DNA from 4 places in the Pantoea sp. SGAir0183 genome. Region 4 is predicted to be linked to each of the others. Evidence: predicted binding sites of a transcription regulator. Region 4 holds the regulator's gene; each other region holds the start of a gene.

What was found. Region 4 encodes CRP, which controls carbon source genes, mostly activating them, when cyclic AMP is high. Its sites were predicted from a motif close to ATGTGANNNNNNTCACAT; they were not measured.
Region 1: a site for CRP is predicted at 1,705-1,722, ahead of psiE (phosphate-starvation-inducible protein PsiE). Genes of this name have one in related genera too.
Region 2: a site for CRP is predicted at 1,738-1,755, ahead of C1N59_RS15625 (PTS sugar transporter subunit IIB). Genes of this name have one in related genera too.
Region 3: a site for CRP is predicted at 2,122-2,139, ahead of C1N59_RS19140 (nucleoside-specific channel-forming protein Tsx). Genes of this name have one in related genera too.

What each region holds. Positions count from the first base shown of each region.
Region 1 covers NZ_CP028053.1:4,163,332-4,166,905, forward strand. Annotated here, with positions in the region: gene ubiA (4-hydroxybenzoate octaprenyltransferase) at 1-620, opposite strand, end outside; gene ubiC (chorismate lyase) at 650-1,162, opposite strand; gene psiE (phosphate-starvation-inducible protein PsiE) at 1,246-1,656, opposite strand; gene C1N59_RS19415 (alkaline phosphatase family protein) at 2,231-3,043, shown strand; gene C1N59_RS19420 (Na/Pi cotransporter family protein) at 3,424-3,574, shown strand, end outside.
Region 2 covers NZ_CP028053.1:3,339,653-3,343,226, reverse strand. Annotated here, with positions in the region: gene lldD (FMN-dependent L-lactate dehydrogenase LldD) at 1-151, shown strand, start outside; gene C1N59_RS15640 (OsmC family protein) at 197-625, shown strand; gene C1N59_RS15635 (hypothetical protein) at 930-1,160, opposite strand; gene C1N59_RS15630 (hypothetical protein) at 1,268-1,438, opposite strand; gene C1N59_RS15625 (PTS sugar transporter subunit IIB) at 1,840-2,148, shown strand; gene C1N59_RS15620 (PTS sugar transporter subunit IIC) at 2,234-3,544, shown strand; gene C1N59_RS15615 (PTS lactose/cellobiose transporter subunit IIA) at 3,548-3,574, shown strand, end outside.
Region 3 covers NZ_CP028053.1:4,102,642-4,106,215, reverse strand. Annotated here, with positions in the region: gene yjdN (VOC family metalloprotein YjdN) at 525-962, shown strand; gene C1N59_RS19140 (nucleoside-specific channel-forming protein Tsx) at 1,067-1,933, opposite strand; gene C1N59_RS19135 (sensor histidine kinase) at 2,208-3,557, opposite strand; gene C1N59_RS19130 (response regulator) at 3,554-3,574, opposite strand, start outside.
Region 4 covers NZ_CP028053.1:411,115-414,688, reverse strand. Annotated here, with positions in the region: gene C1N59_RS01890 (phosphoribulokinase) at 1-597, shown strand, start outside; gene C1N59_RS01885 (OsmC family protein) at 627-1,031, opposite strand; gene crp (cAMP-activated global transcriptional regulator CRP) at 1,334-1,966, shown strand; gene C1N59_RS01875 (YccS/YhfK family putative transporter) at 2,025-3,574, shown strand, end outside.

The DNA.
Region 1 (3,574 bases), 620 kb from region 4:
AATTTGTCGTACTGGCCAAACAGAATGGCTGTGGACTTCACGCCAATCTTCAGGTCGTCCTCGCGATCCACCATGGCATATTGCGTATCGTAGGCCACCGTCCAGCAAATGTTGGCGAGAAATACCAGCCAGCAAACCAGAGGTAAGGACTCACTAACAGCAGCCCAGGCCATGGGAATTGCCCAGCCAAATGCGGCGCCCAGGACCACCTGCGGCAAATGCGTATAGCGCTTCATAAAAGGATAAACCCAGGCGAGCGCCAGCCCGACAACAGAAAGCATAATCGTCATCAGGTTCATGCTTAGTACCAGGCCAAACGCGATCAGCCCCAGTACCACAAACAGCATTTTAGCCTCTTTCGCCGTGACAGCACCGCTGGCCAGTGGCCGGAGCTTTGTGCGTTCCACATGGCCGTCGACTTTACGGTCAGCATAATCGTTGATCACACAGCCGGCTGCACGCATGACAAATACGCCCGCGACAAACACGATCAGTACCGGTAACGGCGGCATCGCCCTGTTAGCCAGCCACAGCGCCCACAACGTCGGCCACAGCAGCAGCAGCGTGCCAATAGGTTTATCAATTCGCATGAGGCGGCTGTAAGCCTGCCATTTGGTCATTTGTTGTCTGTTTTGCACAGGTCAAATCCTTAACCCTGGTAACGGTAAACCGGCGACGCCGGTAAAAATAATTCGGTTAGTAGCAGGGGCTTCCCCGATAAACGCAGGCGCGACCGACGTCCCCACAGCGATTCAACGTTACCGGGCTCGATAAAATCGCGGGTCAGGGTTGAAGAGGAGAACAGGTAACGTCCCAGCGGTCGCGTTCCGAGCTGCTGCAACATCGCTTCGGGACCGTTCAGGGTGCTTTCAGGCACCAGCGTGCGTCCCGCCAGCCAGGGTTGTTCGTCGCCATACAGGATCACTTCACGCAGCCAGAAGCGCTGATCAGCGGGTAACAGCGCACCTTCGTCACCTAATTCGTCAGCGTGGATAAACCCTTCACGAACGGGCTCCACCCTGACCTTCTGGCAATGCTGTTCGAAGCGCCTGGTCATAGAGTCCTCCTCCATCAGCCAGTCACGAAGTGATGGCGACAGAGCAGCACCGTCCAGCGCCAGCCAGTTGAGTGAACGTAATAAACGGAGCGGGTCTTGCGTCATGACACTTTCCCCCAAAAATTTTCAGGCAGGTAGTTTAGCGCAGAGCGATTCACGGCACACCCGTCCGTCATGCAAACGCGAGGTTATTCGCGCTTAAGCCGGTTACTGTTTGCCAGCCACAGGGTGATAACCAGCAGCAGAATAGCAGCCGAGTAGCACAGCGTATCAAAGGGATTTTTGTGGTCGACGATAATCAGCCTGATGATAGCCGTGATGCCGATATAGACGAAATAGCGTAACGGGAAATGGTAACCCGACTGGAAGTACTTCACGATGAGGGCAATAAACTCAAAGTAAAGGAAGTAAATCACGATGCCTTCGATCAGAAGATAGGAGGACGCCTGCTCGCCCGTGCTGAACAGGACGTTGGCTAAATGGACCGTCTCTTTGCCCAGGAAGACCATTAAAATGAACGCCAGAATCAGCAATCCTGCATTCAGCACCCATTGCATCAGGCGCGCTATCTTTTGTGCTATCGGGTTTTTATCACTCATTTCACGCCTCGAAAATAAAGGGATGTTTTCTGGCATTATCATGCTTTAGTGTGACGTAAATCACAATATAGCCGTCAGGCTTACTTAACAGCGTCTTTCAAATCACCAGACTGCGCGATGGAATGCCAGCCCCGGCACCCTGGGTTATACCGCCGGGACCGTACGAACCTGTCTTTTAATGAAAGCCAACCGGACAGACCGATCATATCGGCTGGCAGACCCACTCCGTCGTGCCGTCCTGTCATACGGTTTTCACATCCGACATTTACATTGGCTCGGTTTTTCAACCCCGGCAGTCAGCTAGCGCCCGCTTCCATACCCGACTCAATGGATAAGCGCCCTGAGGTAACACGCTGCGTTGCTCTCCGCGCAGCTAACAGCGGCGTTCAGGCCCGGCCAGGCTTAATCTGTCCCGCATTAACGGTTACGGGATTACGTCAGGTTAGTGTGCACTTACTCAACTATTAAGATGCGGCCGGACGGCGTTGCGCTGGCGGCGTTAAAACAGCCCGACGTCAGAGACGCAGACAAACGCCCCCTGTGGCGTGAAGACGCCGCAGCAAGAGAGGACAACATGAAAACAATTCTGGTGATTCTGGACGGCCTGAGCCATCACGTTGCCCATCATGCGATGGGTTATCTGCACGCAGAATGTGCGCAAGGTAAAGGGCATTATTATCATCTCACCTGTGCACTACCTTCTCTGTCGCGTCCGCTGTATGAATGCATTCTGACCGGTGTTGCGCCTGTGCAAAGTGGAATCATCCACAACGGGGTAAACCGCCTGAGTCACGAACAGAGCGTATTTCACTATGCGCGTGATGCGGGCCTGACCACCGCCGCAGCGGCTTATCACTGGATCAGTGAACTTTACAACCGCAGTCCTTTCGAGCCCGCGCGTGATCGTCATACCGAAGCGCCGGCCCTGCCTGTCCAGTTCGGGCACTTTTACGTTGACGACAGTTACCCCGATTCGCACCTGTTTGAAGATGCCGAGAGCCTGAGGTTGCGGCACAACCCGGACTTCCTCCTCATCCATCCGATGAATATCGATTATGCCGGTCATCAACATGGCCTGTCCTCGCCCCAGTATCGTAACCGGGCACGCATGGCGGATGGTTACCTGTCGCAATGGATGCCTGGCTGGCTGGCAGAAGGCTATCAGGTGATGGTGACCGCTGACCATGGCATGAACGACGACCGCTCACATGGTGGCATGCTGCCGGAGGAAACGACCGTTCCCCTGTTTGTCTTTGGTGACGGATTCTCGCTAAAGCCTGGGCTGGAACTGCAACAAACCGATCTCTGCGGCACGCTGTGTACACTGCTCGGCGTTCCTCATGACAAGCCGGTGCATCACGATCTGCTGGCACAGGTTTCGTTCTGACCCTCTTCCCGTTTCTGGCGGCAGAAATACAGTAAACTGCCGCCCCGGGTCTGGCGGGTTGGGCGAACGGCACAACCCGTACTTCTGTTGCCGTTATTCCGCTGATCACCTGCCGTACTGACTTTGTCGCCACGCCCTTCACTGACCACAGAAAAAAGCGCACCGGCCGCGCGCGGCGGGAAAGGTCCGCCTGAGGCCAGCCGGATTTGTCGTGAGGTATCCGCAGAGTGGTCTACATTTAAAGGGGCCGACGCTGCGCAGGTCATTTAAAACACTGGAAAAAAGTTCGCAACGTCCGGCAGCCATGTTCGCAGATTGCGCTCTCCATCAGGCTGGCAATCTGTCATGCCGTAAGCCTGATGGTTGAGGAGCAACGTTACGTGTTAACCCTGCTTAACTTACTGTCTGCCGTTGCGCTTCTGGTCTGGGGCACGCACATTACGCGCTCCGGCATTATGCGCGTTTACGGGGCCGATTTGCGCCGGGTGCTCAGTCGCAGCGTGGAAAAGAAGCCGATGGCGTTTCTTGCCG
Region 2 (3,574 bases), 1.4 Mb from region 4:
TCTGCTGACGCTGATTGAAAACGAAATGAAAGTCGCGATGACCTTAACAGGCGCGAAGTGTATAGCCGATATCAACCAGACGTCGCTGGTGCAGGCGAATGCGTTGCTGGGCGAAGTGGCCCTGCATCCGGCCTCATGCCCGGCAAACTGAGCGACGTTGTCTATACTTACCTTCTTTACCAACAGGAGGAATGATATGACCATTCATAAGAAAGGTTCGGCGCATTGGGAAGGCGATATCAAAGGCAAAGGCACAGTCAGCACAGAAAGTGGTGTACTGAACCAGCAACCTTACGGCTTTAACACCCGTTTCGAAGGGCAGAAAGGCACCAATCCGGAAGAGCTTATCGGCGCAGCACATGCCGCCTGTTTTTCAATGGCACTGTCGCTCATGTTAGGTAACGCAGGCCATAAACCTGAAAGCATTGATACCAGTGCCGATGTGTCGCTGGACAAAAAAGGTGAAGGCTTCGCGATTACGAAAGTGGCGCTGACCAGCACCATCTCGCTGCCGGGCATTGATAACGACACCTTTGATGAAATCATCAATAAAGCTAAAGCCGGCTGTCCGGTTTCGCAGGTGCTTAATGCAGAGATCACACTCGATTACACGCTGAACAACTGATTGCGTACCTGAGTCGCCTTCTGGCGGCTCCCGCAGCAATCTTGCAGCATCCGGATGCGCCTCAGGGCGCATTTTCGCTTTCTTCAGAGGGACACTGAAATGGCAAAAAAGACGGAAAAGGGGGGCGGGTTTTGCTGAGCATGGGTGGCGGACTGCTGCTGATCCACAGGGCCGCAATGCTATGGGGCTGAAAACCTGGCTGTCGCGCCACAAACTCGGCGTGTTGCTGATGGTGGTACTGCTGCTGGAGGTAATCTGTTTCCTTCTTACCGCCTCGTGGCTGCCATGGAATGCATGACAGCAATCAGGCGTAAATCTCTTCACTCCGCTTCACACGTACATCCGTGCGCGCAATACGGTACGCCTTGCCGGGATCGCCCGCGACAAACTCAAACGTAGGTGAGTAGTAAAACGGCAGCCAGCCACCGTATCCGCTTTCCCATTCCCAGCGAACCGGACAGGGCCACAGAATGCCTTCATACAAAATGTAATAAACCCAACGCCCGGTAGGACGGCGGGGACGACTACTTTTCATGGGATTCACGACTGTGTTGGTGTAGAACAGCTTATATTTTGAACGTTAAGCGGCAACCTTGCAATGTCATCGGCTACTTTTTGTGCCATTCGCCCTGTACCGCTTTCTTAACGATGCACTTCGCCACATATCAGCACGACGTTAGGACGCACTTTATGGATACGATTTGCCATGACTTCACAGGCGGTTTTCGTCGGATAAATGCGTTCTGATACCGGTAAAGCTTCACAGGCATCGTGTCCACACGCGCTGACCAATAACACAAAACCAATTAACATAACCGACTCCTTATCCCGGTCCGCGTACTGCGAGAAGGGTGAGTGTTCCTTTATATATCACCAGTATAGCTAATTGCCGCCGGACGCCCGTGTTACGGCAGTCGGTATCGGATTGCTCTGAGCAATTATACGCGTTACCCGCTTATCAGGCAGTGAATTCTTACCCATCACTGCGATGGACAGCGCCGACGATATGGCTGAGTGAACCGCTGTTTTATTGCCTCAGCATGACGAGAAACGGGCTTCCTGATAAGGCTTATTCAGGTGTTTATTCGCCCCGAACCTCTTTAATGCTCGCGTTTTGATATTTCTCACACTTCTGATACGCAAATCTGAAACCGGTTGCAGAAAATTTTCACCCTGTGTATTCGTTAATCATTCACCACAAAGAGGAATACACCATGACGAAGATTTTACTGTGCTGTGCTGCGGGTATGTCCACCAGTATGGTGGTACAGAAAATGGAAAAGGCGGCGCAACAGCAAGGGCTGGACGTCGAGATAAAAGCTGTGGGGATTGAAGAGTTTAGAGACGATATCGCCGATTACGACTGCTGCCTGCTCGGGCCACAAATCAAATACAAGCTGGCCGATTTTCAACCGATCGCCCAGCAATACAGCAAGCCGGTTGCGGTCATCAACAGTATGGATTACGGCATGATGAATGGTGAAAAAATATTAAGCGACGCACTAAAGCTTATTCATACCTGACACCAGGGAGGTCCGGGATATATCACGCGAAACCCGCACTGCGTCAGGCAGGTTATTCTCTTTTGCCTCAGCAAGGAGTCAGGCAATGAGCCACTTCAGTGAATCTCTATTCGGCGTCATCGAAAACCGTATTAGCCCACTGGCGGGCCGTCTTTCCAGCCAGCGTCATGTCATCGCTATCCGGGACGGATTTATTGCCTCCATGCCGTTTCTGATCGTGGGCTCGTTTATGCTGTTGTTTGCTCATCCGCCTTTTTCGGCAGACAGCAGTTGGGCGTTCGCACAGTGGTGGCTGGGCATGGTAAAGGCGCATGAAGAACAAATCATGATGCCGTACAACATGACGATGGGCATTATGGCGCTCTATATCGCCAGTGCCATCGCCTATAACCTCGCAAACAGTTATAAGATGAATGGCTTTATGGCGGCCAGTCTGTCGCTGATGGCGTTTCTGGTGGTGGCGGCACCGCAGAGCGGCAAAACGTTGCCGGTTGGTTCGCTGGGCGGGGAGGGCATTTTTACCGCCATTCTGGTCGCGCTCTTTGCGACGGAGCTGATGCACGTTCTGCAGAAATACAACATCGGTTTCAAACTGCCCGAGCAGGTGCCGCCGAAGATCCGTCAGTCGTTCGATCTGCTCATCCCGATTATCACGATTTTTATTACGTTGTTTCCCCTGAGCCTGTGGGTACAGGCGCAGTTCGGCATGTTGCTGCCTCAGGCCATCATGGCCATTTTCTCGCCCATCATCTCTGCCTCTGATTCGCTGCCTGCCGTGCTGGTGGCGGTACTGCTGTGCCATCTGCTGTGGTTTGCAGGCATTCATGGGGCGGTGATTGTCGGGGGCATATTGCAGGCTTTCTGGCTGACCAATCTCGGTCTGAATCAGCAGGCGCTGAACGCGGGAGAACCCATCAGCCACGTGTTTATTGAACCCTTCTGGCAGTTTTTTATTGTTATCGGTGGCTCCGGTTCGACGATGGGGTTGGTGTTGCTTTACTTGCGCAGTCAGTCAGCACATCTGCGATCGATTGGAAAACTGAGTGTGGTGCCCAGCATGTTCAACATCAACGAACCGGTGATTTTTGGTTCACCGGTCGTGATGAACCCCATTCTGTTTATCCCTTTTATTCTTGCCCCGTTAGTTAACGCCGTCATTGCCTGGATCGCCACCAAAACGAACCTGATTAATCACGTGATCTCACTGGCTCCGTGGACGACGCCCGCCCCCATCGGGGCCGCCTGGTCAACCGGCTGGGACTGGCGCGTCATTGTGTTGATTGCCGTGCTGGTCACTATTGCCACGCTGATCTACTACCCGTTTTTCAAAATGTACGAGCGTCAACTGCTGCAGCAAGAGCAACCCTCTGCCGCAGCGCAACCGGTTAAGGAGTAACCCATGGAAATTGATGAAAGCACGGTAATC
Region 3 (3,574 bases), 680 kb from region 4:
GGGGCTAAATATTTAGCTGGAACGCACCGAAATAAGCACAGAATTAAGTGCATAAAACATAAGCGAAATAATGAACCAACTGATTCACTATTATCAGGTTGACATTTCGCTTGCCGCTTCGGTTATTTCATGCTTTAACGCCGGTGGCATGGTTTTCAGGTCCAGTAATAGGTTGAGTCAACGAGGAAGTGCAAAGCAGGAAAGTGCGGTTGTCAGCATTTGTCTGAACAGTTCATTTATTATTTATTTTAAGGCATTGTAATTTAAGGGTTAATTATAATCCTTGCAGTAGTAAATAAAAGTGACTATTGCCTGTGAGATAATATGGTTATTAACACGTAAAACATTATTAGCGTACCAGGCATTGATTTAATTGAAAAAAAACGGGGGCGACGTCTCAGGCGATTGGGTAAATCCTCTGAAAGGAGATTCTTTGCGCCGTTATGAATCCTCTTCTCTGCGCTGTCGTCTACACTTATTACTTCTTTATAAGGAAGTTTCTACTCACCTGTATCGAGGTAATAATGCAAGTATGTCCTTATTTGTTTCTCTATGGTCGCTGTGAAGAGGCGATGGAATTCTATTTGCAGGCAACAGGTGGACAGCTGCTGCAAAAAATGACGTTTGGTGATATGCCGGAGCAGGGTGAACAGATTGGCGACCAGTCTGCACCCCCGTTGCCACCTGAAAAAATTATGCATGCGCATCTGCGTATCGGGCAGGGCGAACTGATGATGAGTGACGGCAATCCTGACCAGCCACCGGCGTCAGAGCACGCAGGCTATGCCGTCAGTCTGGCGACCACGGATGCAGAACAGGGTAAAGCCTGGTTTGAAAAGCTGTCGGCAGGCGGGAAAGTCACCACACCGTGGCAAAAAACTTTCTGGTCTGATGGCTTCGCCATGTTTATTGATAAATTCAATATTCCGTGGCGCATTAACGTTGTTAAATCAGACGAGTAATTTGTCGGTGATGCCGTTCAACGGCGTTGGATGGCGCATACAACAGCGGCCTTCCCAGGGGGAAGGCCGCCGTCAATTACCGTGCCTGTCTTGCAACAAACTGATCAGAAGTTATAGCCAGCCACCAGATAGTAACCCCAGCCCGTTGATTTAATTTCAGACGCGCTGCTGCCAAAACCTAACTCCTGACCGTCTCCCCACTGACCGCCGTTATGGAAGTAACGCGCCACAGCAGAGAAGTGCCAGTGCTCGTAGCCCAGTGACAGGATATGACTGGAGGCGATGGAATTACTGGTACGGATCGGCCCGGTCTTATCACGCAAGTCTGAGCCCCAGTCGAAGTTGGTAAAGCCTACATAGCCCAGGTTACCACCCCACAGTGTGGTGATTGGCACGAAATACTTCACCTTAAAGCGATAGCCGTCCCAGCTGTCTTCGTTTGCAGCACCGTAGTTTTCCCACTGGTACTTGGCATAGACGTTCAGTGACAGACCGATATCGCTGTGCGTATCGATGTCGGTGCCCAGGCCCATGTACCAGGTGTTCTGGCGGTTTGCGCTGTTACGGCCCATATCGTAGATATAGTTGTTGGCAAAATACCACTCTTTAAACGGACCGAAAGCCAGGCTGGTGCCGGTCAGTTTATCAATAGAGAAACGCGGTTCGATTTCCATGAACAGCGGTGAACCGTGGTCGAAAATACCGTTGGCGTTGTTGTTACCTACGCCAAAGAAGTTTGGCAGGTCAACGTAGCCGTAAAAATCAAACCAGTCTTTTTTGGCGAACGCTTCGTATTCAAGATAGACATCGTTATTGAACTGGGGCCCGAAGCGGGTGTGGTAACTGCCCACCACGTTGACGCTCTGATGCCACCAGTCGGAAAGGTACTGGGGATCGTTTTCTGCAGCCTGCACTGCACCGTTCAGGGAGCCTGCCAGCAGGGCACCTGCAACTAACGTTTTAAATTTCATTATATTTGACCACTGGTTTTCATACGCAAGACAATCGTTTGCGTGCTGTTTGGAAATCAATCCCAAAGGTTGGGCAGTAATGTACTCAGGCCGCCTGTTTTAGTTAGCGTAGCGTGCCTGTAACAGAGAGATAGAAAATAGCTTTTGATCACATTTGTCAAAATGTGTTGCATAACAATTCATCATAATTGTGATGATTGTCACAATATAGGGTTGTGGCGAACGGAACCAGGCAACCGTTTACGTTGTCGGGTTCCGAATCGATCGGCAGGAATCAGGGAAAGGTAACGCGCACCTGAAAACCGCAGCGCAGGCCTTGTGCGTCCCGACAGTTGGCAAGGGCAACGTCGATATGGTGTTTCTGGGCGATGCTGCGCACGATAGACAGACCTAAACCGCTGCCCTGCGCTTTAACGTCGGGTGAACGGGCAAAGCGATCGAATGCGCGTTCAAGAAAGGATTCCGGTACACCCGGACCGTTATCAACGATGTCGACAACGGTTTGTCCCGCCACACGATGCAGCAGCACATCGACCATGCTGCCTTCAGGCGTATGTAACATCGCGTTGCCAATCAGATTATCAAACAGGCTGCGAAGTTCGGAACGCCCGGCCTGCAGTCGATAGTGCGTGGTGCCGCTAAAGCCAATGTCGATACCGCGTTTATCCGCCACAACCATGAGCTGTTCAATACTCTCTTTCAGCACATCTTCCAGATCGATATTTTCGAGGTGCGCGACGACTGACTGATCTTCCCAGCGCGACATATTCAGCAGTTGAGTGACCAGATGGCGCGTGCGGGTCACACCTGATTCCAGTTGAGCGAACTGACGGCTGGCCTCGCCGGGTTGAATGTGCTGACGCAGATTTTCCAGTTGCAGCGTGACGGCGGTGACTGGCGTCCGCAGTTCATGAGCGGCATCTTCCATAAACTGACGTTGTGAAGACCAGGCGGCACGCAGTTTATCCAGTAAGGAGTTGTAGGCCTCAACCAGGGGCTGAATTTCGTCGGGCAGCCGTTCCGGCGATACGCTGTGGGGATGGTGCGCATCCTGGGCGGCGATTTCTCGCGAGGCAACGCGCAAATCCCGGGTGATCTTGCGCACGACCAGCCAGATGACCAGCAGCGACAGCGGCATCATCAAAATCAGCGGAATAATCGCCGACAGCGCCCGTCGCACCATCATCTCTTTCATGTAGCTCAGGTTCAGCATGACCTGAATGGTTTTAATCTCACTGCCTGGCTGACCGGAACGGGTGTAAATGCGCCATTCACAGTCGCGGCAGTCACCGATCTGCACGTCTTTGTAGCCATTTTCCGGCTGTAAGGGCGCATGCAGCTCTGGCCATGAGCTGGATCGTAACCGGCCCTGCGCATCCCACAGTTGAATGACAAAGGCACTTTTGATCTTATGCGCAGGCGCAATCACCGGCATCAACGGGGGGATTTCACGGTTAACGGACCACGCATCGGCCAGCTTGGCGAGCTGTTCGTCCTTAATGACGCCAACCATTTCGCCGTAGCAGTTAAAAAAATACCAGGCGACACCGCCAATCATCAGTAAATGAATCAACAGCAGGGTACTGAGTAATTTATTTCGTAATGAACGCATAAAGATTTTCATATTGCCGGTACTCGCCA
Region 4 (3,574 bases):
GGCCAGTCGCGTAAGTATCTGCACACCTATGATGAAGCCGTTCCCTGGAACCAGGTTCCCGGCACCTTCACGCCCTGGCAACCGTTACCTCCGGATATGGATGTGCTGTTTTATGAAGGCTTGCACGGCGGCGTGGTGACTGCACAACACAATGTGGCGGAAAAAGTCGATTTGCTGGTCGGCGTCGTGCCCATCGTCAACCTGGAGTGGATTCAGAAACTGGTGCGCGATACCAGCGAGCGTGGCCATTCACGCGAAGCGGTGATGGATTCGGTAGTGCGTTCCATGGAAGATTACATCAATTTCATTACGCCGCAGTTTTCACGAACCCATATTAACTTTCAGCGCGTCCCCACGGTGGATACCTCTAATCCCTTTGCCGCGCGCACCATCCCTTCGCTGGATGAAAGCTTTGTGGTTATCCACTTTCAGGGGCTGGAAGACATTGATTTTCCCTATCTGCTGGCCATGCTGCAGGGATCGTTTATTTCCAATATCAACACGCTGGTGGTACCCGGCGGCAAAATGGGACTGGCGATGGAGTTAATTATGGCGCCGTTAGTAAAACGGCTCATGGAAGGGAAACGGATTGAATAACCACAGAGGCCAGCCTGGCCTCTGTGAGATTACAGCGCGATCACTTCGTAGCTGTGGGTAATGTTGACGCCTTTGCCTAACATGATGGCGACAGAGCAATATTTTTCCGCTGACAGATCGACAGCGCGTGCCACGGCTTTATCCGAAAGTGCGTTGCCGCTGACGATAAAATGCAGATTGATATGGGTAAAGATGCGGGGGGCTTCTTCCCGACGTTCAGACAATAGTTTCACTTCGCAATCAACCACATCGTTGCGGCCTTTTTGCAAAATTGACACAACGTCAATGGCGCTGCATCCCCCTGCCGCCATCAGCACCATCTCCATAGGGCTCGGCGCTTTATCGCCAGAATTGCCATCCATCAGTACCTGATGGCCGGACGATGATTCCCCCAGGAATGTTAACCCTTCAACCCATTTGACGCGTGCCTGCATAATTTTGACCTCAGAATACCCTGTTTTGGCTCAGCGTACGCTTTTGCCTGGGAAACAGCAATCCAGAGAAAACGCCATCTTGCTGAAGCGAGACAACACAAGACAGTCGACGTAAGCTGTGCTACAAACAGAGCTGAAAATATTTTTCGTCATCCGAAGACGAAGCCGGGAAGAATGATGCGCACTGCGCCGAATGCAGCCCGAATAATTTCCTGAATGGAAAGACGCTTAACGCTTACATCGCCTGGCAGGGAAACAGAGCCCTGTATTTTGGGCACGATTACAACAGAGGATAATAGCGAATGGTTCTCGGCAAACCGCAAACAGACCCTACACTTGAATGGTTCCTGTCCCATTGCCATATTCACAAGTATCCATCCAAAAGTACGCTCATTCATCAAGGTGAAAAGGCGGAAACGCTTTACTACATCGTTAAAGGTTCCGTTGCGGTACTGATTAAGGATGAAGAAGGCAAGGAGATGATTCTGTCCTATCTGAATCAGGGCGACTTTATTGGTGAGCTTGGCCTGTTCGAAGAAGGTCAGGAGCGCAGCGCCTGGGTACGTGCGAAAACCGCGTGCGAAGTGGCAGAGATTTCCTACAAAAAATTCCGTCAGCTGATTCAGGTGAATCCGGACATCCTCATGCGCCTCTCCTCGCAAATGGCGCGCCGTCTGCAGGTCACATCGGAAAAAGTGGGCAACCTCGCGTTCCTTGATGTCACCGGTCGCATTGCGCAGACGTTGCTCAACCTGGCGAAACAGCCGGATGCCATGACGCATCCTGACGGCATGCAAATTAAAATTACGCGTCAGGAAATTGGCCAAATCGTGGGATGTTCACGTGAAACCGTGGGACGTATTTTGAAGATGCTGGAAGACCAGAATCTGATCTCCGCACACGGCAAAACAATTGTTGTTTACGGCACGCGCTAAGCTTTATTCTTCACGGCATAATGGCAACGTTATGCCGTGAATTATTTGCGTTGAGCCGATGTGGCGAAGAATAATTTATCACCCTGAAGTTAACTATGCCCTGCGCCAGACACTGGTGTTGTGTCTCCCCGTCGCGCTCGGCTGGCTGTTTGGCGATCTGCAAAAAGGATTGCTGTTCTCATTGGTGCCTGCCTGCTGCAATATTGCCGGTCTGGATACACCCCACAAACGCTTCTTTAAACGCCTGATTGTCGGCGGCAGCCTGTTTGCCCTGGGTAGCTTACTGATGCAGTGGCTTCTGTTTAAAGACGTGCCCTTACCGCTTATTCTTTTCGCTCTGCCTTTGCTGCTGGGCGTGACAGGTGAAATCAGCCCACTGCACGCACGGTTACTCCCTGCCACACTGATCGCAGCGATATTTACCACCAGCCTGATTGGCCGCATGCCCATTTACGTACCGCCCCTGCTCTACATCGGCGGTACGCTGTGGTATGGCCTGTTTAACTGGTTCTGGTTTTGGCTGTGGAAAGAGCAGCCAATGCGTGAAAGCCTGAGTCTGATTTACCGCGAACTGGCGAACTATTGTGACGCCAAGTACACCTTGTTGACGCAACTTACCGATCCGGAGAAGGCGCTACCACCGTTGCTGGCGCGGCAACAAAAAGCAATCGACCTCATCAACACCTGTTATCAGCAGATGCATATGCTGTCCGCCAGCCGCGATCACAGTCATAAGCGACTGACCCGCGCTTTTCAGGTCGCACTGGATTTACAGGAACACATTTCTGTCAGCCTGCATCAGCCAGAAGAAGTGCAAAAACTGGTAGAACAAAGCCATGCTGAGGCCGTGATTCGCTGGAATGCGAAAACCATTTCCGCCCGTTTACGTGAGCTGGCAGACAACATCCTGTACCACCAACTGTCCAGTCGCTTTGATATGGACAAGCAGCTGGGGGCACTGGAAAAAATCGCCCGTCAGCACCCGGACAATCCGGTAGGAAATTTTTGCCTTTATCACTTCAGCCGCATCGCACGGGTACTGCGTACACAAAAGCCCCTTTATCAGCGTGATTTGATGGCGGATCGCCAGCGCCGTTTACCGCTTCTGCCCGCACTCAGAAGCTATCTCTCGCTGCGCTCTTCTGCCCTGCGCACGGCCGGACGTTTTTCTGTGATGCTGATGCTGGGTAGCGGGCTGGCGCTGTTCTTTTCGATTCCCAAACCCTACTGGATTCTGATGACCATTATGTTTGTCAGCCAGAGTAACTACAGCGCTACACGGGTGCGTATTCAGCACCGTGCGCTGGGCACCTTTGCCGGGCTGGTGATTGCGGCAGCCTCGCTGCGGCTGGATGTCCCTGAACCGCTGGTGTTGAGCATCATGCTGGTGATTACCTTTATCAGCTATCGCTTTACCCGCCAGTTTTACGGCTGGTCGATGGTGGGGTTCACGGTCACCGCGGTATATACCCTGCAACTTCTGTCACTTAACGGCGCACAATTCTTACTGCCGCGCCTGCTGGATACCCTGATGGGCTGCCTGATTGCGTTTGGCGGAACGTTATGGCTTTGGCCGCAATGGCAAAGTGCCCTGCTACGACAGAACGC